3 regions of the Paenochrobactrum pullorum genome follow, and region 3 is predicted to be linked to each of the others. Evidence: riboswitches for the same ligand, from Rfam matches in the RefSeq annotation. Region 3 holds a riboswitch; each other region holds the start of a gene.

Region 1 (7,422 bases), on a different contig from region 3:
CGGAGCGTGCCTCAACACTCGCAGCAAGGGTCAGAATTTTCGCCTCATCCTGTCCGGCAACAGTTTCAAAATGTGCCAGAACCGGCTTGCCCAAGGTCAGTGTTCCGGTTTTGTCAAAAGCAATGACAGATGCTTCACGTAAACGTTGCAATGCATCGCCACGACGGAACAACACGCCCATTTCTGCCGCACGTCCGGTGCCAACCATAATTGACGTTGGCGTGGCAAGCCCCATCGCACAAGGGCAAGCGATAATCAGCACCGCAATGGCATTCACAAGCGCAAAGCCTAATGACGGCGACTGACCGAATATCAACCAGATGACAAAGGTGACAACTGCGGCTGCCATCACTGCGGGCACAAACCAGCGCGTTACTTTATCCACCATCGCCTGAATGGGCAGCTTGTCGGCCTGCGCATCTTCCACCATACGGATGATCTGGGCGATCACCATATCACTGCCAACCTTGGTCGCCTGATAGGTGAAAAAACCGGATTTATTGATGGTGCCGCCGACCACTTCGGCGCCAATTTCCTTGGCAACGGGCACTGGTTCACCGGTAATCATCGATTCATCAATATAAGAAGAGCCCTCGATGAGCACGCCATCGACCGGTACTTTTTCACCTGGTCTGACCTGCACATGGTCGCCCACGCGCACATCTTCCAACGGCACATCAACCGCCTTGCCATCGCGCAAAACGCGTGCAGTTTTCGCCTGCAAATCAACCAAACGGCTGATGGCAGCACTGGTTCTGCCCTTGGCGCGCGCTTCCAGATAACGGCCAAGCAGGATCAGCGCCACGATAACGGCTGCGGCTTCAAAATAAACATTCACCGTGCCTTCAGGCAAAACGGACGGCATGAAAGTGGCGATCGTTGAAAAGCCCCAAGCGGCCAATGTACCGACCGCTACCAGCGAATTCATATCCGGTGCGGCTTTTAAAAGTGCCGGAATGCCCAGCTTGAAAAAGCGCAATCCCGGCCCGAAAAGCACCAGCGTTGTCAGCACAAATTGCAAATACCAACTATTTTGCATACCAATTGTGCGGTCAATCAGCATATGCATGCCAGGGATTAAGTGCGACCCCATTTCAAGTACAAAAACCGGCAAGGTCAGCACGACTGCCAGCAAAGTTTGACGCTGTAAGGTTTGTGCTTCTTTTTCACGTTTTTGCGCGCGCATTTCACCGGTAGATTGCTTGGCGGCGACATCAATTTTACGCGCCTGATAGCCAGCTTTTGCCACCGCACCAATCAGCTTATCTATATTGACCCGCGTACCATCCACCACGATCTGCGCCCGTTCAGTGGCCAGATTAACGCTGGCTGATGTAACGCCGTCAACCGCGAGTAAAGCACGCTCGACAGTGCCGACACAAGATGCACAGGTCATGCCTTCAATGTTCAAATCAAATTTTTGCGGCGCGGATGATGATGGCACAACAGCAGCCAGTTTGGCTTCCGATTGACATGTTTCTACGCTTTCAGCTTTTTTTGAACCGCAACCGCAACCAGAGCTTTTAAGTGCTTCCACCGGCTTTTGCTCATCAATCAGCTCAGCTTTATAACCTGCTCCGCCGATGATTTTCACCAAATCATCAGCCGTGATATTGCTGTCACTCACTTCCACATGGGCGCGCTCTGTCATCAGGTTGACACTGGCTTTAACCACACCATCAGTACCTGTCAGTGCGCGCTCCACCCGCCCCACACAAGAGGCACAACTCATGCCTTCCACATTGAAATTATACTTAGTTAACAAGATGTTGCTTGTTAACTCGCTGTCATTTTTCTGGCTCATAGGTTATCCCCTGCCACATCGCTGCTCTTAAACAGACACTTCATCATGGCGCTTAAACTAAGGCTTCCCATCATGGGAAGGTCAAGAGCTTTTTTAAAGAAAAATCCCGACTGTAATTCCAATCGATTTCAGATGCTTTTGACGCGGGCTTGACCAATCTGATTTTAAATTCTACTCATAGAGGCAGCAAATATTCGTTGGGGTGTCGAAAGACTGAGAGGCGCAAAAGCGCTAACCCATTGAACCTGATCCGGGTAATACCTGCGTAGGGAACGGAATTTGGCGCGTCACGAACGGGCGTAATGGGAATTGGTCTTGCTTGGTAATTTGGGCAACAGGCGAATTTTCCAACCAGAAGCAAAACAAAAGCTTCAGCCAGTCATGATGTTTCACTTTCTGTTCAGAGAAGAGAAACGACATGACGAGACGGTTAGACACATCTTCCACCCTCAGTTCAGTTCCGATCTGCGTAACCATTGCTGGCTCTGACAGCAGCGGCGGTGCCGGTATTCAGGCCGATTTAAAAGCTTTTTCTGCGCTTAAAACCTATGGTGCGAGCGTCATCACCGCCATCACCGCACAAAACACCCGCGGCGTCACTGACGTAATGGATATGACACCGGCGATCATTCGCGGGCAGATGGAGGCGGTGTTCAGCGATCTTAATGTTGCTGCCGTTAAAATCGGCATGCTCTCACAACCTGAAACCATCGAAACGGTGATGGACGGTTTGAGCCACTTCCAAGGGCCGATCGTGCTTGATCCGGTGATGGTAGCTAAATCCGGCAATCGCCTGCTTAGCGAAACCGCGATTGATGTATTGCGCCAAAAACTGATCCCTTTAGCAACCTTGATCACCCCGAACCGTCCCGAAGCTGCCTGTCTGCTGGATATGGATGAAGCAAAAAGCGATGAGGAAGCCGAAGCACAAGGCCGCGCCTTGCTTCGCTTAGGTGCCAAAGCCGTTTTGATGAAGGGCGGCCATGCGGAAGGTGAAATTTGCACTGATCTCTTGATCACCGCAGACGCCCCGACATTTGCCATTTCTGCGCCCCGCATCCACACCAAAAACACCCACGGCACCGGCTGCACTCTGTCGGCAGCTCTGGCGACAAAGCTTGGACATGGGTTAGATTTAAAACAAGCTTTTGAAGAAGCCCACGACTATCTGCATCAGGCAATTTTGGCCGCCGATCAACTAACCATCGGCAGCGGTCACGGTCCCGTCCACCATTTTTATGAACTATGGACCAATCCTTCACAGGTAGCCCCATGAAAATTACCATTATCGGTGCCGGTGTCGCTGGCTTAACCTGTGCCACGGAACTGAATGCCCAAGGCCATAATGTTGAAGTGATCGCGCTCAGTGAGCGCATTGGCGAAGATGCTTGTTCATGGTTTGCCGGAGGTATGCTTGCACCTTGGTGCGAGGGCGAAAGCGCACCGGAGCAAGTCGTGCGCCTTGGCCAGCAAGCGCTCGATTGGTGGGAAAACCATGTCAGCGGTGTGGAGCGACGCGGCACATTGGTGCTTTCCCACACCCGCGATGCCAGTGAATTGCGCCGCTTTTCACGCCGCACCAGCCAGCACGAGTTGATTGATGCAACCCGCATTGAAGAACTGGAGCCTGATCTTGGCAATCGCTTCAATCAAGGCTTGTTCTTTGAGCATGAAGGCCATCTCAACCCGCGCCGTGCCTTGCCGGAACTGGCTGAAAATCTGCGCCGGAAGGCTGTGCGCTTTCAGCTTGGCACCAATGCCGATAAGGCCACAATCAACAGTGATCTGACCATTGATTGCCGTGGACTTCGGGCGCGGGACGATTTAAGCGATCTGCGCGGTGTCAAAGGTGAAATGCTGATGATCCGCTCACGCGACATCAACCTCACCCGCCCTGTGCGCCTGCTGCATCCGCGTATTCCGCTTTATATCGTGCCACGCGGGGATGGTGTGCATATGGTGGGCGCAACAATGCTGGAAGCCGAAGCCAGCCCGCATATCAGTGTGCGTTCCACCTTGGAGCTTTTGGGCGCGGCCTATGCGCTGCATCCCGCATTCGCCGAAAGTGAAGTGCTGGAAACCGGCGTCGATGCCCGCCCTGCATTTAACGACAATCTGCCCAAAATACGCCGCCAAGGCACGAAACTTTATGTCAACGGCTTTTACCGGCACGGATTTTTGATGTCTCCCGCACTTGCTAAAATGGTGCGTGAAGCGGTGGAAAATCCGCAAAACATACCAGAGCTTATGGAGTGAATTTGATGAATATTTCTCTCAACGGCCAAATCCACCAAACCACAGCCCACAATATGAGCGAATTGCTTGCCGAGATTGATTTGAGCGATGCGGTGGTGGCAACAGCTCTCAATGGCGAATTTGTCAGTGCGGATATGCGTGAAGAAACAACACTTTCCGCTGGAGACCAGATTGAAGTTCTGGCACCCATGCAAGGGGGCTGACATGCTAAAACTCTATGACAAAACAGTCACCAGCCGTTTGCTGTTGGGCACAGCCCTTTACCCCTCACCGGCAATTTTGGAAGAAGCGGTGAAAGCATCAGGCACCGAAATCGTCACCGTTTCACTTCGCCGTGAAAGCGGATTTGAGCGTGCGGGGCAAAGTTTCTGGTCACTGATCAAAGAGCTGGGTGTCCATGTTTTGCCCAACACAGCCGGATGCCACACAGCGCGTGAAGCGGTGACCACCGCAAAAATGGCGCGCGAGATTTTTGGCACATCATGGATCAAGCTGGAAGTGATCGGCGAGCAGGACACATTCCAGCCCGACCCTTTCGGACTGGTGGAAGCGGCACGCATTCTGGTCAATGAGGGTTTTGAAGTTTTCCCTTATATGAATGACGATCTGGTGGTCGCCGAAAAGCTGGTGCAAGCCGGATGCAAAGTGCTGATGCCGTGGGGCGCGCCAATTGGTTCGGGGCGCGGCCTTAACAACCCCTATGCACTCAAAACCTTGCGCGCGCATTTCCCAGATATTTCGCTGATTGTTGATGCGGGGATTGGCGTTCCCTCCCATGCCGCACAGGCAATGGAACTAGGCTATGACGCAGTGCTTCTCAACACCGCCGTGGCCAAGGCCGGTGATCCGGTTCGCATGGCCAAAAGCTTTGCTCTTGCCGTGGAAGCCGGACATCTGGCGGTTGAGGCCGATCCGATTGAACCGCGCGACATGGCAGCTCCTTCCACACCTTTGATGGGAAAGGCATTTTTCTAAAATGGCACTTCATCCTTTTTATCCGATTTTCGACAGCGCTGAATGGCTGGAGCGCTTAGTTCCGCTTGGCATCAAACTGGTGCAACTGCGCGTTAAAGATAAAACTACAACTGAATTGCGTGCTGAAATCCGTGCTGCCAAAACAATTTGTGACGCACATCAATGTCAGTTGATCGTTAATGATTATTGGCAACTCGCCATTGATGAAGGTTGCGATTACATCCATCTCGGTCAGGAAGATCTGGATGAGGCGGACATTACCGTTATTCGTAAGGCTCAACTCAAACTTGGCGTCAGCACCCATAATGAAGAAGAGCTGGAACGCGCATTAGCGCTTAAGCCTGATTATGTCGCGCTTGGCCCCGTCTATCCAACCATTTTGAAAAAGATGATCTGGGAGCCACAAGGGCTGGAACGTGTGCGTATCTGGAAAGATAAGTTAAGCGACATGCCGCTTGTCGGCATTGGCGGCATCAGCCTTGATCGCGCAACTGGTGTTTTTGAACATGGCGCAGATATTGTGGCCGCGGTGACCGACATCACCCTTCATGCAAGCCCTGAACAGCGCGTGCAGGAATGGCTGAAGCTGACGGAAGCTTATGTAAAATGAGCCGTTACGCCAGACAGATCATTGTGGAAGAGATGGGCATCGAGCGCCAAAAGCGCTTGGAGAATGCACATATTCTCATCATCGGTGCGGGTGGCCTTGGCTGTCCGGCGCTCAATTATCTGGTGGGTGCAGGTGTAGGACATATCACACTTGTTGATGATGATAGTATCGAGCGCAGCAATCTGCATCGCCAGCCGCTTTATGGTGAAAAGGACCTAGGCCGCAAGAAAGCCGAAGCCGCACGCGACCGTCTGAATGATCTTAATCCGGATGTTATAGTCACGCCTCTGACGGTACGCCTGACACCTGCCAACGTGGATGCGCTGTTGAAAGACGCCGATATCGCTCTCGATTGTGCCGATAGTTATGCCGTGACTTATATTCTGTCTGATGCCTGTAAAGCACTTGGAAAGCCGCTGATTTCGGCTTCGGCCTTGGGATTAAACGGTTATGTCGGTGGCTATTGCGGCAATGCTGAAAATGGGGCGCCATCGGTGCGGGCACTCTTTCCTGATCTGCCCAAAAACCTTGCCACTTGCGCCAGTGCCGGTGTGCTGGGGCCATTGGTCGGAACACTCGGCACTATTCAGGCGCAAATGGCCATTGCAGCCCTGACCGATATGTCGCCATCACCTTTAGGGCAGATGGTGACGGTCAATTTGAGCCAATATGGTTTCCGCAGTTTCCGCTTTGATAAAGCACCGGAGCCAAAAACCGTTCCCTTTGCATTTATCGCACCGGAACAGCTTTTGATCGATGATGTATTGATTGAATTGCGCGACACAACCGAAGCACCGCAAAGTCTGCGTGAAGATGCTTTGCGCTATTCAACACAGGATTTCTTAGAAAACCGCGTTGATCTTGCCACTGATAAACGTGTTGCTTTGTGCTGCCGCTCCGGCCTTCGGGCATGGCGTGCAGCCAGTGCCTTACGACAAGTCTTTTCCGGCCACATCGTTCTTGTTGCTGCCGGAGATAGTTCACCTCCATCCCCTTCAGTTTACTAACGGAGAGATAGAATGTTCCGCAAATTTAGCTTTGCTGCGCTTTTGAGCGCCACGGTTTTGCACGCCCCTATGATGGTTTCAACAGCTTTGGCAAATGATAGATTATCCCTCATCCTAGACTGGTATGTGAACCCCGATCACGGCCCAATTATTGTCGCTGACAAGCTTGGTTTCTTCAAAGAAAACGGTCTTGATGTGGAAATCATTGCGCCAGCTGATGCTTCTACGCCATCCAAACAAGTAGCTGCCGGACAAGCTGATCTCGCTGTCTCTTATCAGCAGCAATTGCATTTGGATGTGCATGAAGGCTTGCCACTCATTCGTGTTGGCACACTGGTTGACACACCACTTAATTGCCTGGCTGTTCGCGATGATGGTTCGGTCAATGAAATGACTGACCTCAAAGGCAAGAAGATCGGATTCTCGGTAGCAGGCGTCGAAGAAGCGGTGATGACGACCATTTTAAGCCATCATGGCATGACCAAAGATGATGTGGAAATGATCAATGTCAATTTCTCGCTCTCACCTGCTTTGATGTCCGGCCAAGTCGATGCGGTGATTGGCGCCTATCGCAATGTCGAGCTGAACCAGATGGATATTGAAGGCGTGAAAGGCAAATGTTTCTTCGTCGAAGAACAGGGCGTACCTGCCTATGACGAGCTGATTTATGTCGCCAATGCTAAAGGCTATGATGCCGATAAAATCAGCCGCTTTTTGGCTGCCACAGAAAAAGCTGCCAATTACATCATCAATCATCCCGAGCAAGCTTA
Region 2 (7,422 bases), on a different contig from region 3:
TCATCACCGGATAACCGTTCTCATCAGCTGGTACCTGTGGCTGATAGACAAAATAAGGAATATCCAGACCATCAAAACTTGCAACACTCGTGACTGTCGGCTCCAAAAATGCAGGCAAAGCTTTTTTAGCCTTTGGCGCATCGCTCACTCGTGTGAAAACACCGGTCTCGACATCGCAGCTCCAGATGTCTGATGAATGTGCCGCACCTTCAATCGGCATCACCAAAGATTGGCCGTCTTTTGACCAAATGAGTGAACCGACAACACCGGCAACCGGCATCTCATAGCGCTTCAGCACCTCACCTTGACGGCTGACTAATACGATATCATTCCAGCCCTGGCGGTTGAGGACGAGTGCGAACTTGTCCTGTTCAGGCGAGAGCACCAATGCTTCCACATCCTGGTCCTCAAAAGCTGCAACTTCCTTCAGAACATCTTCATTGGCAGGTTTGAACATGACAGAAAGATATTCACGTTCCTGATCGCTGATCATCAACAGCCCGCTGTCATCTTTCAATGAGCGGATAGCCTGATAACGTGCACGTCCCTGATGCGGCAAAATCTTTGTATATGTCTTGGTTACAATATCAAGCAGGCAGAAATCCTGATCGGTCATAGCGCGGGTACAATCATTGACCATCAGCGCCTTGCCATCACGGGTAAATGCAGCAGGGGTGCGCCAGCCAATGCCTTCGTAGACACAAACAGCTTCTGCAGAAGCCACTTCCATTACATATAAATCCATGTCGGATTTGTTGCGATAATTGGCAGCATAAGCGATATGCGTGCCTTCCGGCGACCAGCAACCCCATGCATGCACAACAGTTGTATCGGTGGTGAGCGGGTGCGGCTCGCCCTGCAAATCCTTAATCAGCCACAGCTGATGACGCTCATCACCACCGAAGTCAGTGGTAATGAGCAGATCATTGTTTTTCGGGTTAAAAGCCATTGCACCGACAGGTTCAGGCATATTGGTCAACTGGCGCGGCTCACCACCATTCACAGGCTGCATCCACACCTGCATCATTCCGCTTTGATCGCTCAAATAAACCAGCCATGCACCATCGGTGGAAAATGCCGGTTTAACCGCCTTACAAATATCCATGTAATCGGTCATCGAAATTGATTTGTCGCCGCTAGCCATAACTACCCTACCCGTTTTTATAAAATTCTGTTTTGCGGCTTAAACCGCTGCATCTGCATTCGTGGTTTGTATGATATTGACAGCCAGACGTGCTGTTGCTTGCGTCAAAGCCTCCAGCATCGGCCCGACAGTGGCTTGATGATTAGCCAATGTCACAATGGTGAAATTTGCCTCCGGCCACGCTTGTTTCAGCTTCCATGCGGTCATCATCGGCGTCACAGTGTCATAACGCGCTTGTACAATTTCTGCCGGAATGTGACGAATCTTGTCGATATTATCGGTCAGATAATTAGCTGACAGAAAGGCACGATTGATGGAGTAATGCGTGAAAATGCGCGAGACAGCCAAAGCAGCCTTCGGATCAAGCAATTTTGCCACATGATCGGAACTTGGCTCCAAAGTCTGGGTGCGGGCAGAAAATCCGCGCAAAGCTTGCGCCGCCGCCATTTCCAACTCCGCATCACCAGAGGTCAGGCGCTTGTAATAAGCGGTGAGCAGATCGCCACGTTCTTCTTCTGGTACAAATTCCGCAAATTCCTGCCAAAAGTCTGGGAAAATCGCACGGGAGCCATGAAACCACCATGCCACATCTTCATCACCGGCCAGAAAAACACCATGAATGCGAAAGCCCAAACATCTTTCCGGATGTGCAATTCCGTAGGCCAATGAAAGACATGAGCCCCATGAGCCACCGGTGACAACCCAGCGATCAATGTTTAAATGCTCACGAATGGCTTCAATATCGGCAATCAGTTTTTGGGTGTTGTTATTTTCAAGTTCGGCAAAAGGTGTGGACTGACCACAACCGCGCTGATCGAAGGTCACGACATAATAGGTTTCTAGATCAAAACTTTCGACCGAACGCGTAGATGCACCTGCACCCGGGCCGCCATGCAGAAATACCGCCGGAATCCCTTGCGGATTACCATATGCGTAAACAGCCAGCTCATGCCCATCACTGACGGCAAGACGAAATTCTGCATTTGGTAATGTCATTTTGTCCCCCAAAACCGATCTGTAACAACCAGATCTGCCGCATAAATCACTCTTGAGCTTCAAAGCTCAGGCCTCCACCTGAAACAAAGAGTGCCTTGTTTAGTGCCAATAAAATTTTGAGAATACCAATGCAAAATCAGACTAGTTATTCCAATTCGGAATAGTGAGAATTTTAATCCGACAATAGTCATCCAAAGCGAGCTAAATGAAACAATCATGACAAAATTGAAAAATCTGCATTCAATGCTCGTGCATGTAACAGGTGGAATTTAAGTATCTTATAATTTAATCAGCAGATATCATTGAGTTACAGTTTTTTGTGTTTTAGATAATTCATTCAAACACCAATATAGCCCGTTTACATATTCTAATTTTGCATGAGTCCATCCGTTCTTTCGCTAAGATCGAAACGAATTGCAATTGTTCACCCATCCACAAAGAATTAAACTGAAAATAGCAACAGTGCCCAAATTGAAGTGAGAAAGAATGGAACTAAAGTGGCTGAAAGATTTTGTTTCGCTTGCACAACATTCCAGTTTTTCCCGCGCTGCTCAGGATCGTAATATAACCCAATCGGCTCTGAGCCGTCGTATCCGCCAACTGGAAAGCTGGGTGGGCATGCCGTTGATTGACCGCAGCAGCAATCCGGTCAAACTAACCGCAGCAGGCGCAAGCTTTTTGCCATCAGCCCATGATGCTATCGACCTTCTGACCAATGCCCGCAAATGGCTTTATGAGCAGTATAATCCGGTGTGGGAAGTGCTTTCCTTTGCCACGCTCAACAGCCTGTCTTTAAGTTTTTTTCCGCTATGGATGGCGGATATGGAAGCATCAGGCGACGAATTTCGTGTGCGTTTTACCGATCCGCATGCTTCATTTCTGGGCAATGTTTCAACGCTTGTACATGGTCAATGCGATTTTTTTCTAACCTATGCACTTGATAATGTTAAACAAATGGAAGACTTGAAAAAGTTTCCTTATTTGTCTGTCGGTCTGGAACGCGTTATTGCCGTCAGCGCGCCCAACCGCGATGGCACGCCTATGCATAGCCTCGTCAATAATTATCAGCCAACCCATTTTTTAAGCTATCGCAGCAACGCCTTTTTCTCACTAGCTTTGCAGCATTTAATCGAAAAACGGCAATATAATCTTCATTCCGTTTATGAAAACGGTATGTCGAGTGCGCTCAAAGCAATGGCTATTTCCGGCCACGGCGTGACATGGGTACCGCAAAGTCTGGTCAGTGATGAACTCAGCCGCAAATTGCTGGTACGGGCTGGCACAGCTGAAGATGACTTGCTGGTGGAAATCCGTATTTACCGCACGCTCAATTTCCGCAACCAACAAGCAGAGAAATTCTGGCGCCGCGCATCATATTTGACCGCTTTGAAAGCCGCAAAATCGCAAACCAGTAAGTAAAAATCGGGGCGGATCATTAATAATCCGACCCGATTTCATTAATTAAGCCATATTTTCATAGGCTGCATCAAAGAATGCAAGTTCAAGTTTAACAGCGCGCTGGAAAAAATCTGTGCAACGCATTGCATCCTGTTCGCCGACACGATCAAGTTCAGCACGCAAAAAATCAACAAAATCTCGAAAAAAACCGTTGTCATGCAATGTGATCCATTCAGCATGCACAAAATTTTCCGGCAATATTTTCGTGGTCGTTGATGCCCATTCCAGATAAAGCCATTCAGCCACATTCAACACCGATAAAATCACCGGATAGGAACGCGTTTCCGCGGCTTCACGCATGATCGCTTTAAAACCTTTTGTCGGCTCACTATCAGCAATTGCCTCTCTGGCTTGATCGCTCACGCCCAGCGCTTCAAAAGAGCGTAAAAAATAAGTATTCTCGTCACTAGAAACCATACCTGCAAATTGTCCGAAGCGTAAACGCGCTTCAAACCTATCAGCCGTGGCAAGGGCGGCGCCAAGAAGCACCAAAAAACTGTCCAGAAAGCGATGATCTTGTATCAGATAAGATGCCATAACATCGTCTGAAATAGTTCCGGCGCATAGTTCATGTACAAAGCGATGCTCAACCGCATTGTCCCAGACCGGCTGGCTGTTATTTTTCAAAATATCGGTAAAACGATCAGTCATTGCTTTGCCTTTTCATGGTTGGCTGCAAGACCGGTAAATTTCTTATTCATAAAACGGCCTCGCAAAGAGGCCGGCAAAAGGCAGGTTTGTCTTCCCATCCCTTCGCCGGCATGATCCGGATCAGGTTCGAAGGGTCATTGCGCCTTTAAAAAAACAGCAATATCTCAGCCCCTTGACGGGACACCCCTTGGTCTATCCATGAGTAGAGGCACTATGACGGTCAGTCAACTAGCAAGATAAGATTTCGCCTTACTGGGCCGATGGCGGGGTTTGCAACGGTGCGCTGACATCAGGCACCTGATTATCATTGGCGAATGAATTATCATTTTCCGAAGCATTACGCCCATAAATCTCGACGCCGACCCACACAAGCACTGTCAATAAAAGACTGCATAGTAAAACGACAAGCACAGGAACACCTTTGCGTCCTTGTCGTGCATCTTGTGCCGGTACTTTTTTCATCACCATCTCCTGTTTTTACCCCTCAATTTTAAAAATGGCCGGGAAAAGTGCATATTTAACGCGCTCTCTTCCCAGGCCATTTTAATTATTATGCTGGCTCAAGCCATCGATCTCAATATGCAGTTATCGCATGGTGAGAAGTTTTTGACGCTCCAACTCTACGTCTTCCGGCGTATAAGGCGCCGATGTGTGATCAAAGTGCTCCCAACCCTGCTCGCGATAATATTGGCGACGGGCATTAATATCGACACCACCTGAATCGGCCAAAATGCGTTGCGCGACAGGCACCTTTTCATCATCGACCTTAACCGAAACCAGTGCGCCGCCGCGCCGCACGCCTTCCGCATAAACATGTGCCTCCTCATCCGGCACACCGCTATCAATCAAGGCGCCAATCAACCCGCCGGCAGCTCCGCCCGCCACTGCACCGCCAAGTGCACCGGCAAGTGTTGCAGACAACCAACCGGCAGCAACAACAGGGCCAATTCCCGGAATGGCAATCATGCCCAAACCGGCCAGCAATCCGCCGCCTGCTCCAATTGCCGCGCCAACACCTGCACCGACACCCGCACCTTCACCGGCTTCCGTTTTGTTTTCTGCATGATGTGAAACAATGCTAATATCTTTATAAGGGATACCCGCTGCTTCAAGTTGAATAACCACACTTTTTGCGGTGGTGTAATTATCGAATAACTGATTAAGTGTTTTCATAATATTCGCCCTTTTTCATTATCCTGAAGTGACATTACCTTGATAATCCATCTTGATCATCACGGGTGTTCCGTCCTTTTCGCCGGCAGCGTGCCAGACACCATCATCGTCAAGGGTCAACCCCATAACATTGGTGAAACCGGCTTCTTCCATCCGGCTTTTTGCCTGTTCTTGGGTGAAACTGTTTTCGCCTTTTACCGGAGCGGACGGGTTGGCTTGTTCCGGCATGACAACCGCAGGTTTATCTGTAGTCGGCGTTGTTTGCGCCTGTGAAATCGTAGGCACGCATATACAAGCAGCTACAAGCGTCATCGTTTTGATATTCATGATCAGCTCCTGTGTTTGTCACTGTATTTCAGTGATATTGAATAAACACATGAGAAAGTGAAAACGTTCCGTTCTTTTTATTCACAACTCGTTACATAAACAAAAATATCTTTATTTTATATAGAGTTACAATTTTCATCAAAATAATATGAACCATTTTCAAGTTCTTACGTTGTTTTAGTATCTTTATAAAACAAAGGAGAAGATTAATGGATTGGAACCGTATTGAGGGTAATTGGAAGCAGGTTAAGGGCAAGGTAAAAGAGCAGTGGGGCAAACTCACCGATGATGATCTTGACCAGATTCAAGGTCAGCGTGAACAGTTGGAAGGCAAAATTCAAGAACGTTACGGTGTTGAAAAAGACCGTGTTAAGCATGAAGTAGACAGCTGGTATAACAACCAGAAATGGTGATCAGATGATGTGCGCCTGATGGCGCACATCATCTTTTAAAGGCGAAGCAGATGATTATGACCGTCGATAGAGAGCGCCATGAACTACTCATAAAAAGTGTAATTTTGTCTCATCTCCAGGATCAGACAAAAACAGGCTCTGATGGCTTTAAAATTCTTTCCGATTTTCTTGTAGCAGCAAAATTTTGCCGGATGAAAGATGAGAACGTTTCCTGCAATCTTACTGACGATCAAAATACACATGCCCGCGCCATTAAACTACTCATGAAGCGGCTTCTTCATGATGGGGCAAACCATCATGAAATCAGTGAGCATATTATAAATTATACAGAAGCTTTGCTAAAAACTTATCAAGGTGAATATCCAGAACAATCATAAAATGATGGAACAAAATAAGATAAAAGCAACAGTGCTGAATTCAGCACTCTTTCTTGATGTAGATGGCACGCTTCTTGACATAGCAGATACGCCTGATGCGGTGAAAGTGCCGCCGAATTTACCCCAAACTTTAGCTCACTTGTCCGAATGTTTCAAAGGGGCCATTGCTTTGATAACCGGTCGTGAGATTGCATTTATAGATACACTTTTTCCCAATTTGAACCTACCAGTTGCGGGACTTCATGGTGCGGAACTTCGTCTTGAAAAGAATAAAATCCGACGCCAGCAATTAAGTGAAAACTTTCTCAAAGCCAAAGCCTATTTAAAACAAGCGGCCGATGATCTGATGGGGGTCGCCTTTGAAGATAAAAACATGGCTGCTGCCTTGCATTATCGAAATGCCCTTTCCATGCAGGCCATTGTTAAAGAACAGCTGGAAAAGGCTGCACAAATTGCAGGCACGGGTTGGGCTGTACAGCATGGCAAAATGGTTGCCGAACTACGTCCTGCCGATTGTGACAAAGGCACTGCCCTATTGCAGATCATGCAACTCCCCGCTTTTATAGAGCGCAAACCTTACGCTTTTGGTGACGATCTTACCGATGAACAAATGTTTTATGCTGCTGTTCAATCGGGCGGCGCGGGGATCCGTATTGCTGAAAATACTGAGAATTCAGCTGCGGCTTTGTCCATATCTTCGCCTGCAATACTACGGCAATGGCTGCTTGAAACCACTCAAAAATCATCCAACGAAAACATCTTCAGTAATATTTTTTGAGAAAGGCACAAAACCCGACTGAATTCACATTAACAGAGAGGGAAAAATTGTGAGCAGATTAATTGTCGTATCAAACCGTGTACCCTTACCGGAGAAAGACGGTAA
Region 3 (7,422 bases):
TGCCGCCAACACAGCCGTTCCTTGCGCTTTGCGATGATTGCGGAACTCCGCGCGCATCGAATGCAATTCGCCAAGGCGACGCATATTGCGTTTACGCCGTGCCGTCACACCATAGCGCAGCCAATGTTCTTCACGCACAATCTGGCGGCCAAGCTTATGCAGGTCGCGCTCTTCTTCTTCCAAGACTTTATCGCGCCATTCTTCAAAATGGGCAAAGCCTTGTTCGATGCGGCGTGTGACACCACGATCAAGCCAAATGGTCGAGCGGCTGACATTTTCCAAGAAACGACGGTCATGGGAAATCAGCACAATCGCCGAACGGATCTGGCGCAGCTCATCTTCCAACCATTCAATCGTATTGAGGTCAAGATGGTTGGTCGGCTCATCCAAAAGCAATACATCAGGCTGCGGCGCAATCACCCGCGCCAAAGCTGCACGACGTGCTTCACCACCCGATAATTGCTGCGGCGTTTCTTCACCTGTCAGCCCCAGATGTTCCAGCAGATAGGTGACACGATGCGGATCATCGGTCGGCCCCAAGCCTGCTTCCACATAAGCGCGCACATTGGCAAAGCCATCCATATCGGGAGACTGCGCCAAATAACGCACAGTTGCGCCCGGATGTTTGTAAACTTCGCCACTGGTAGGCTCAACCATGCCGGCGGCGATTTTCAAAAGTGTAGATTTACCCGATCCATTGCGCCCGACCAGCGCAATGCGCTCACCTTCACTGACCGACAAGCCAGCATCTTCAAGCAGCGGTGTTCCGCCAAAAGTCAGTTTAATCTGGTCAAGGCGAAGAAGTGGTGGTGGTGCCATGGATAATGATTACTTCTCGTTCAGGTGTATTTTTTAAAATCAAAGGTCAATTGCACTGCTTGTCGTCGAGAAAGAGCTTTGTGTCAAATGACGTCTTGTCAGCACACAAAAAAACAGGCCGGAAAATCCGACCTGTTTCTCATATTTTCAAGCCAGGCTTGCAAATAAATGAACCTCAATGGTTCTATTATTATTGGCAAGGAGCTTCATAAACGCGGCCATATGGGTCGCGGTATTTACAATATTGCACACCATTGCGGGTTGTGGATGCACCAACCAATGTACCGGCAACTGCGCCAATAGCAGCACCTGTCAGCGCACCGCGGCCATTACCGCCAATTGCGCCGCCTGCCAACGCACCAAGAGCTGCACCACCAACGCCATAACCAGCCGTACGCTGTTCATTGGTTGTGCAAGCTGCTGTTGAGAATGCGAGCAATCCTGCGACTGCGATCATAGTAAGACGTGATTTCATGGAAGAAATCTCCCTTTGAATGTTGAAAACCACCGACCTTGCGTCCCCAATTCGGCGCTTGCAGGTAGTCCTGCTATCATTAGCTTACATTATATTAGGCGTTGTTCGTCAAGCCTTTTCATAACGGTCTTGCGATAAGTACCGCATGTCCTAAACGCAAAGAAACATGAAGAGTTCCATGAACAACATTAGAAACTGTCAAAGACGAACCTAAAGGCAAAGTAATTTTATCCAAAGGCCATTCTGCTTGTTCAATCGTCAGCCCTTCGAGCTGTGAAAAGCTTAAAATACTGAAAACGGAAGCCTCAGGCAGGTCATATTGATAATTGCCCGGCACCAGCGGATATGCTTCTTCAAAACCACTGGATAACAAAATCTGACGCCCTTCAAGCGCGTATCTTGTTGCCATAGTCAGATGCAAAAGCGTGTGATCGGTACGATCACCACCGAATGCACCACATAGAATCACCCGCGTTGCGCCCAATTGATAAGCTTTATTAAGCGCCAATTCGCCATCGGTCATATCTTTGGCAACCGGAAAGGTTTGCCGCGGCACTTCGGCAAAAACCTCCAGCAAATCCGGATCGGTTGAGTCAAAATCCCCAAGCCATAATTCTGGAACCACACCCAAACGAAGCGCATGGCGCATACCACCATCAGCGGCTAAAAACCGTGCGCCCTCAACTTGGCGGCGCAAACGATCCGTGACGGTCAGATCGCCGCCGAGAAGAATGACAAATGTGCTCATGAAATCGCTCATAACATGCGCATCACGCCCCGAAAAGCTCCTTTAGGGATGGCTTGCGATAAGTCGTCGAAATGCTTAAGATAAAGCTGCTCTAACGGGGTGCCTGCTGTTTTCATCAGGCTGAGAGGCCGCAATCAATCGGCCAACCCGCTGAACCTGATCCGGTTTGTACCGGCGGAGGGATTAGATGCTGTCAATGTCCGACGCATAATCCTTTTGAACCTGATACCTTAAGGAGACGCATAATGCGGCTGTTGTCTTTACTCGCCTCGTCTGCTGTCATCATGCTGAGCGTAGCGCATGCGGCACAGGCAAAAGATACCCTCACTGTCTATACCTATGACAGCTTCACCGCCAAATGGGGACCGGGGCCGATTGTCAAAGAAAACTTTGAAGCAATTTGCCATTGCGAAGTTAAATTTGTGGCAGCTGCTGATGGTGTGGCGTTACTCAACCGCCTGAAGCTGGAGGGTGCTAAAACCGGAGCCGACATCGTGCTCGGCCTCGACAATAACCTCATTGCCGATGCCCATAAATCCGGCCTCTTTGCCCCTAGCGGCATTGATCTCACCTCTATCAATGTGCCGGGCGGTTTTAAGGATGATGTTTTCGTCCCCTATGATTACAGCTATTTCGCCGTCGTTTATGACAGCGAAAAGATGGAAAATCCGCCCAAAAGCCTGAAAGAGCTGGTTGAAGGCGATGCATCACAAAAAATCGTGCTGCAAGATCCGCGCACCTCGACACCTGGCCTTGGTATGTTGTTATGGATGAAAGCTGTTTACGGCGATGAAGCAGCCGCCAAATGGGAGCAGTTGCAAAAACGCATTCTCACCGTCACACCGGGCTGGTCGGAAGCTTACGGCCTGTTCACCAAAGGTGAAGCACCAATGGTGCTTTCTTATACCACCTCGCCTGCCTATCATGTGATTACCGACAAAACCGACCGCTATCAGGCTCTTGGTTTTGAAGAAGGCCATTATCTGCAGGTTGAAGTGGCTGGCATGACCAGTAGGGGCGAGAAAAACCCGCTCGCCAAACAGTTTTTGGCTTTCATGCTCGAGCCGGGCTTTCAGGACGCCATTCCGGAAACCAATTGGATGTTTCCGGTCGCCAAAACCTCCAAGCCGCTTGATCCGGCCTTTGATGCTTTGGTGAAGCCTGTTAAAACTTTGCAGATTTCGTCTGAAGATGTCGCCGCCAACCGTAAGGAATGGATCAACGAATGGCTAAACGCTTCCAGCAAGTAAAACCGGAATAGAGTGCGTGCGTGCATATTCAGCATCAATCATAAAACCATTAGGCGGGAGTTTGGCTCTCGCCTTTTTGTGCTTGCTCGCAGGCGGCGCACTCTTTTCGCTTGGATGGCAAGCCTTTGGCGAAGGTTCGCTCTTCTCGGTTTTTGATGCCTATGTCTGGCGCATCACCCGCTTCACACTGTTGCAAGCACTGCTTTCCAGCCTGTTATCGGTGGCTGTCGCTATTCCCTTGGCGCGCGCATTACATGCATCAGAAAATTTTTATGGACGCGCATTAATTTTGCGGCTCTTTGCCCTGCCCTTGGTGCTGCCTTCACTGGTTGCCATTTTAGGCATTACCGCCATTTATGGACGCAATGGCTTCATTGCTTATCTGGCAGATTTAAGTGGCAGTTCTTTTGTGCCCAATATTTACGGCCTCACCGGCATTTTGCTGGCACATGTGTTTTTCAATATGCCGCTGGCGGTACGGCTTATTCTGGCCAATCTGGAAACCATTCCTGCCGATTATTGGAAACTATCGGCGCAATTGGGCATGGGTAACTTTTCAAGGTTCCGGCTGATCGAATGGCCAGTGATCCGGCGCAACCTTTCCGGTATTGCCGGTTTGATTTTCATGCTGTGCATTACGTCTTTCACCACCGTTTTGACCCTTGGCGGGGGCCCTCGTGCCACCACCTTGGAAGTGGCGATCTATCAGGCACTGCATTTCGATTTTGATCTGAACCGCGCTGTAGCGCTCACGCTGATGCAGCTTATTTTGACACTCACCGTGCTCGTCATTTTGCGCTTTTTTGGTCACCCAAGCGAGGAAGGCTTTTCGCTGAAAATAACCACTAAGCGCTATGACAATGTGAAAAAAACAGAGCGCTTCTTCAACTACACAGTCATTCTGACCGGATTTTTGTTTATTGCCAGCCCTGTGATCGGCATTGTGGCATCATCATTCATGGCGGATTTTTCACGCCTGTTAAGCGAAGCTGCGGTTTGGAATGCAATCTTCACCAGTCTCTGGCTTGGCGCTTCTTCCGCCTGCCTGTCGGTTTCTCTCTCTTTCGCCTTGGTGATTGCGCGTGAATATAGCGCCAGCCTATCACGCAATAGCAAACCGCCTGCCACCACACGCTTTTATCAAAGCGCACTGGAAACAGGTTCAAGTTTAATATTGGTCGTGCCACCAATTATTTTAGGTGCAGGCTGGTTTATTCTACTGCGTAATTTCGGCAATCCGTTTTCCTTTGCTGCTGCAATGGTCATCATTGTTAATGCAGCTATGGCTATGCCTTTTGCCGTACGCTTCATTCGCCCCGCATGGGACAATGCAGCCGCCAGTCATAACCGATTATGCGCGCAGCTTGATATTTCCGGCATCAGCCGTTTGCGCCTGATCGACTGGCCGGTGATGCGCCAGCCTGCCATCATTGCCTTTGCTTTTGCCTTTGCCTTATCTTTGGGTGATCTGGGCACAATTGCACTTTTTGGCAGTGATGCGCTCACCACTCTGCCCTATTTGCTGCTACAGCGGATGGGCAGTTATCGAACACTTGATGCGGCGGGACTTGCTCTTATCTTAGGTAGCTTATGTCTGTTGTTGATGATGATTGCCGACCGCGCCGCCAAAGCCCGCCCCTATCAGAAAGCCGATTAATGTCGATTATCATTGATGATGTGCACTTTAACTATGGTGAAATGCAGATGCGCTTTGACACAAAGCTGCCTGCAAACCGCATTACATCCATCATCGGCCCCAGCGGTTCGGGCAAATCAACTTTGCTCAACATCATTGCCGGCTTTGAAACACCACTGAGCGGCAAAGTGATCATTAATGGTCAGGATATGAGTGATCTGCTACCGTCCGAGCGTCCTGTTTCAATGGTGTTTCAGGATAATAATCTCTTTGCCCATCTGGATGTGACGCAAAATGTCGGCCTTGGCCGCTCCGGTAATTTGAAACTTGTCCAAGCCGATCATCAAGCAGTCCAAGACGCGATTGCCCGCGTTGGTTTGAGCGGCAAAGAACATCGCAAACCAGAAGCATTATCAGGCGGTGAACGTCAGCGTGTCGCCATTGCCCGTGCTTTGGTGCGGCAAAAACCGGTTTTATTGCTTGATGAAGCCTTTGCCTCTTTGGGGCCAGCACTGCGCCATCAAATGCTTGATCTGATTGATGAACTGCAACAAGAAAATGCCATGAACATTTTGATGGTCACCCATACGCCGGAAGATGCATTGCGTTTAAAAACATGGCTGGTCTTCGTTGAAGCGGGCCAAATCAGTGCGACGGGCGAAGCGGAGGACCTCCTTTCAAGCTTGGGTCCGCAAGCTTTGCAGCATTATATGGGCAACCAATTGACCTGACCGCGTTAAGTAGTGATCACATAATCGAATCTGACAAATTATTAACGATAGTTGAACCGCAGCTCCACTGGACACCGGCACTTTAAATAATTAAATTGGCAACAAATTATTCGCATCAAAGCTGCCGAACTCTATGAAGTCGACATAGAAAAAACATTATTCATGCAACTTAAGTCAGCCAGAAGCGTTTTCGTCACAAGCTAGCAGAAGCAAAAAAGACTATTCGTTTTTTTGGCTAAAGATAATAAGAACAGATCCGGAATCAAAGCGAGGATTAAGATAAAACCTCTCCGCCCTCTCCGCTCGACTTCATCCAATGATGCGAAATTGAGCCTCACACTAATTAGTCATGTTCCGGCTGCGATGCATAAGCGCGGTCTGCGACGGTATGTGTCCGTTTTAGGGTTGGCAGGTCTGTCTTTTTTGAGTGCCTGCCAGACTCTTGATTTCAGTGATTCTGATAGTCTGCGCCCGTCTGACAATCCGGTAACTGTTGCCAATGTGACCCGTAATGACCGTTTGGCACAACTTGGTGCACAGCAGCATCCGCGTATTCTGGCCACCTATGGTGGTGAATATAAAGATGCCAGGTTAGAGCGTATGGTCGCTAAAATCGTCGGTAAACTAACCACTGTTTCCGATAAGCCCGATCAGACCTACCGCATCACAATTCTTGATAGTCCGAATATCAATGCCTTCGCATTGCCGGGTGGATTTTTATACGTGACACGCGGTCTGTTGGCTCTTGCCAACGACTCCTCCGAAGTCGCAGCCGTCATTGCCCATGAAATGGGACATGTCACCGCCAATCATGGTATTTTGCGTCAGGAAAAAGAAGCCGAAACTGCGATTGCCAGCCGTGTCGCCACCGAAGTGTTGCATAATGAAGCAGCAGGACGTGAAGCACTCATTCGCGGCAAGCTGAAACTTGCGCAATTCTCGCGCAATCAGGAATTGCAGGCAGATTCGATCGGCATCCGCATGATCGGTGAAGCAGGCTATGATCCGTTTGCTTCTCCACGCTTCCTGCAATCCATGGAAGCCTATTCAAGCTTCCGCTCCATTTCCGGTGCGACCGATGCCAGCCTCGACTTTCTGGCCAGCCATCCGGCAACCCCGCAACGTATTGAGCTTGCAATGGGACATGCGCGGCGCGTTGGTGCACCAGGTGTCGGCACCACCGACCGCGATTCATTCCTCAACGGCATTGACGGCCTGCTTTATGGCGACACCCCAAGCGAAGGCTATGTGCGCGAACGGGTCTTTATCCACCCGAAACTCGGCCTGACCTTCACAGCACCAGCCGGTTTCAGCATCGACAATTCGGCTACCGCCGTCATGGCGAGTGGTCCGGGTGAAGTAGCGATCCGTTTTGATGGCGCCAATTTGCCATCCGGCATGTCGCTCACCGATTATATTTCTTCTGGATGGGTGACAGGATTGGATGAAAAAACCATCCGCCCGATCACCATCAATGGTTGGCCGGCCGCAACCGCGCGTGCCAGTGCGGATCGCTGGGAGTTTGATATTGTGGTGATTGGAGCAGGCGACAAGGTCTATCGTTTCCTGACCGCAGCGCCGCGTGGCAGCAATGCTTTAATGCCTGCCTCACAAAGCATCACCCAGTCCTTCAAAATGCTCACAGCCGCCCAGAAAGACGCATTGAAGCCACTGCGCATCCGTGTGGTCACAGTCAAAGCAGGAGAAACTGTCGCCAGTCTGTCCGAGCGCATGTATGGCACAGACAAAAAACTTGATCTCTT

The links. A riboswitch is a leader RNA that binds a small molecule or an ion and turns the genes downstream of it on or off. The one in region 3 is predicted to bind thiamine pyrophosphate.
Region 1: it holds a riboswitch for thiamine pyrophosphate, as region 3 does, so the genes downstream of both, thiD (bifunctional hydroxymethylpyrimidine kinase/phosphomethylpyrimidine kinase) here and thiB (thiamine ABC transporter substrate binding subunit) in region 3, are expected to answer to the same signal.
Region 2: it holds a riboswitch for thiamine pyrophosphate, as region 3 does, so the genes downstream of both, JNC77_RS12555 (TenA family protein) here and thiB (thiamine ABC transporter substrate binding subunit) in region 3, are expected to answer to the same signal.

What each region holds. Positions count from the first base shown of each region.
Region 1 is NZ_JBHEEH010000001.1:525,194-532,615, reverse strand. Features, by position in the region: gene JNC77_RS02545 (heavy metal translocating P-type ATPase) at 1-1,804, opposite strand, end outside; TPP riboswitch at 1,993-2,093, shown strand; gene thiD (bifunctional hydroxymethylpyrimidine kinase/phosphomethylpyrimidine kinase) at 2,223-3,080, shown strand; gene JNC77_RS02535 (FAD-dependent oxidoreductase) at 3,077-4,060, shown strand; gene thiS (sulfur carrier protein ThiS) at 4,066-4,263, shown strand; gene JNC77_RS02525 (thiazole synthase) at 4,265-5,035, shown strand; gene JNC77_RS02520 (thiamine phosphate synthase) at 5,037-5,645, shown strand; gene JNC77_RS02515 (ThiF family adenylyltransferase) at 5,642-6,652, shown strand; gene JNC77_RS02510 (ABC transporter substrate-binding protein) at 6,665-7,422, shown strand, end outside.
Region 2 is NZ_JBHEEH010000009.1:1,613-9,034, reverse strand. Features, by position in the region: gene JNC77_RS12570 (S9 family peptidase) at 1-1,144, opposite strand, end outside; gene pip (prolyl aminopeptidase) at 1,184-2,140, opposite strand; gene JNC77_RS12560 (LysR family transcriptional regulator) at 2,627-3,559, shown strand; gene JNC77_RS12555 (TenA family protein) at 3,602-4,249, opposite strand; TPP riboswitch at 4,330-4,447, opposite strand; gene JNC77_RS12550 (hypothetical protein) at 4,499-4,711, opposite strand; gene JNC77_RS12545 (general stress protein) at 4,835-5,422, opposite strand; gene JNC77_RS12540 (PepSY domain-containing protein) at 5,441-5,749, opposite strand; gene JNC77_RS12535 (CsbD family protein) at 5,959-6,162, shown strand; gene JNC77_RS12530 (hypothetical protein) at 6,213-6,539, shown strand; gene otsB (trehalose-phosphatase) at 6,541-7,317, shown strand; gene otsA (alpha,alpha-trehalose-phosphate synthase (UDP-forming)) at 7,367-7,422, shown strand, end outside.
Region 3 is NZ_JBHEEH010000006.1:84,145-91,566, forward strand. Features, by position in the region: gene JNC77_RS10840 (ABC-F family ATP-binding cassette domain-containing protein) at 1-819, opposite strand, end outside; gene JNC77_RS10845 (YMGG-like glycine zipper-containing protein) at 1,010-1,294, opposite strand; gene JNC77_RS10850 (thiamine diphosphokinase) at 1,413-2,042, opposite strand; TPP riboswitch at 2,128-2,242, shown strand; gene thiB (thiamine ABC transporter substrate binding subunit) at 2,288-3,292, shown strand; gene thiP (thiamine/thiamine pyrophosphate ABC transporter permease) at 3,309-4,949, shown strand; gene JNC77_RS10865 (thiamine ABC transporter ATP-binding protein) at 4,949-5,659, shown strand; gene cdlP (cell division protease CdlP) at 6,023-7,422, shown strand, end outside.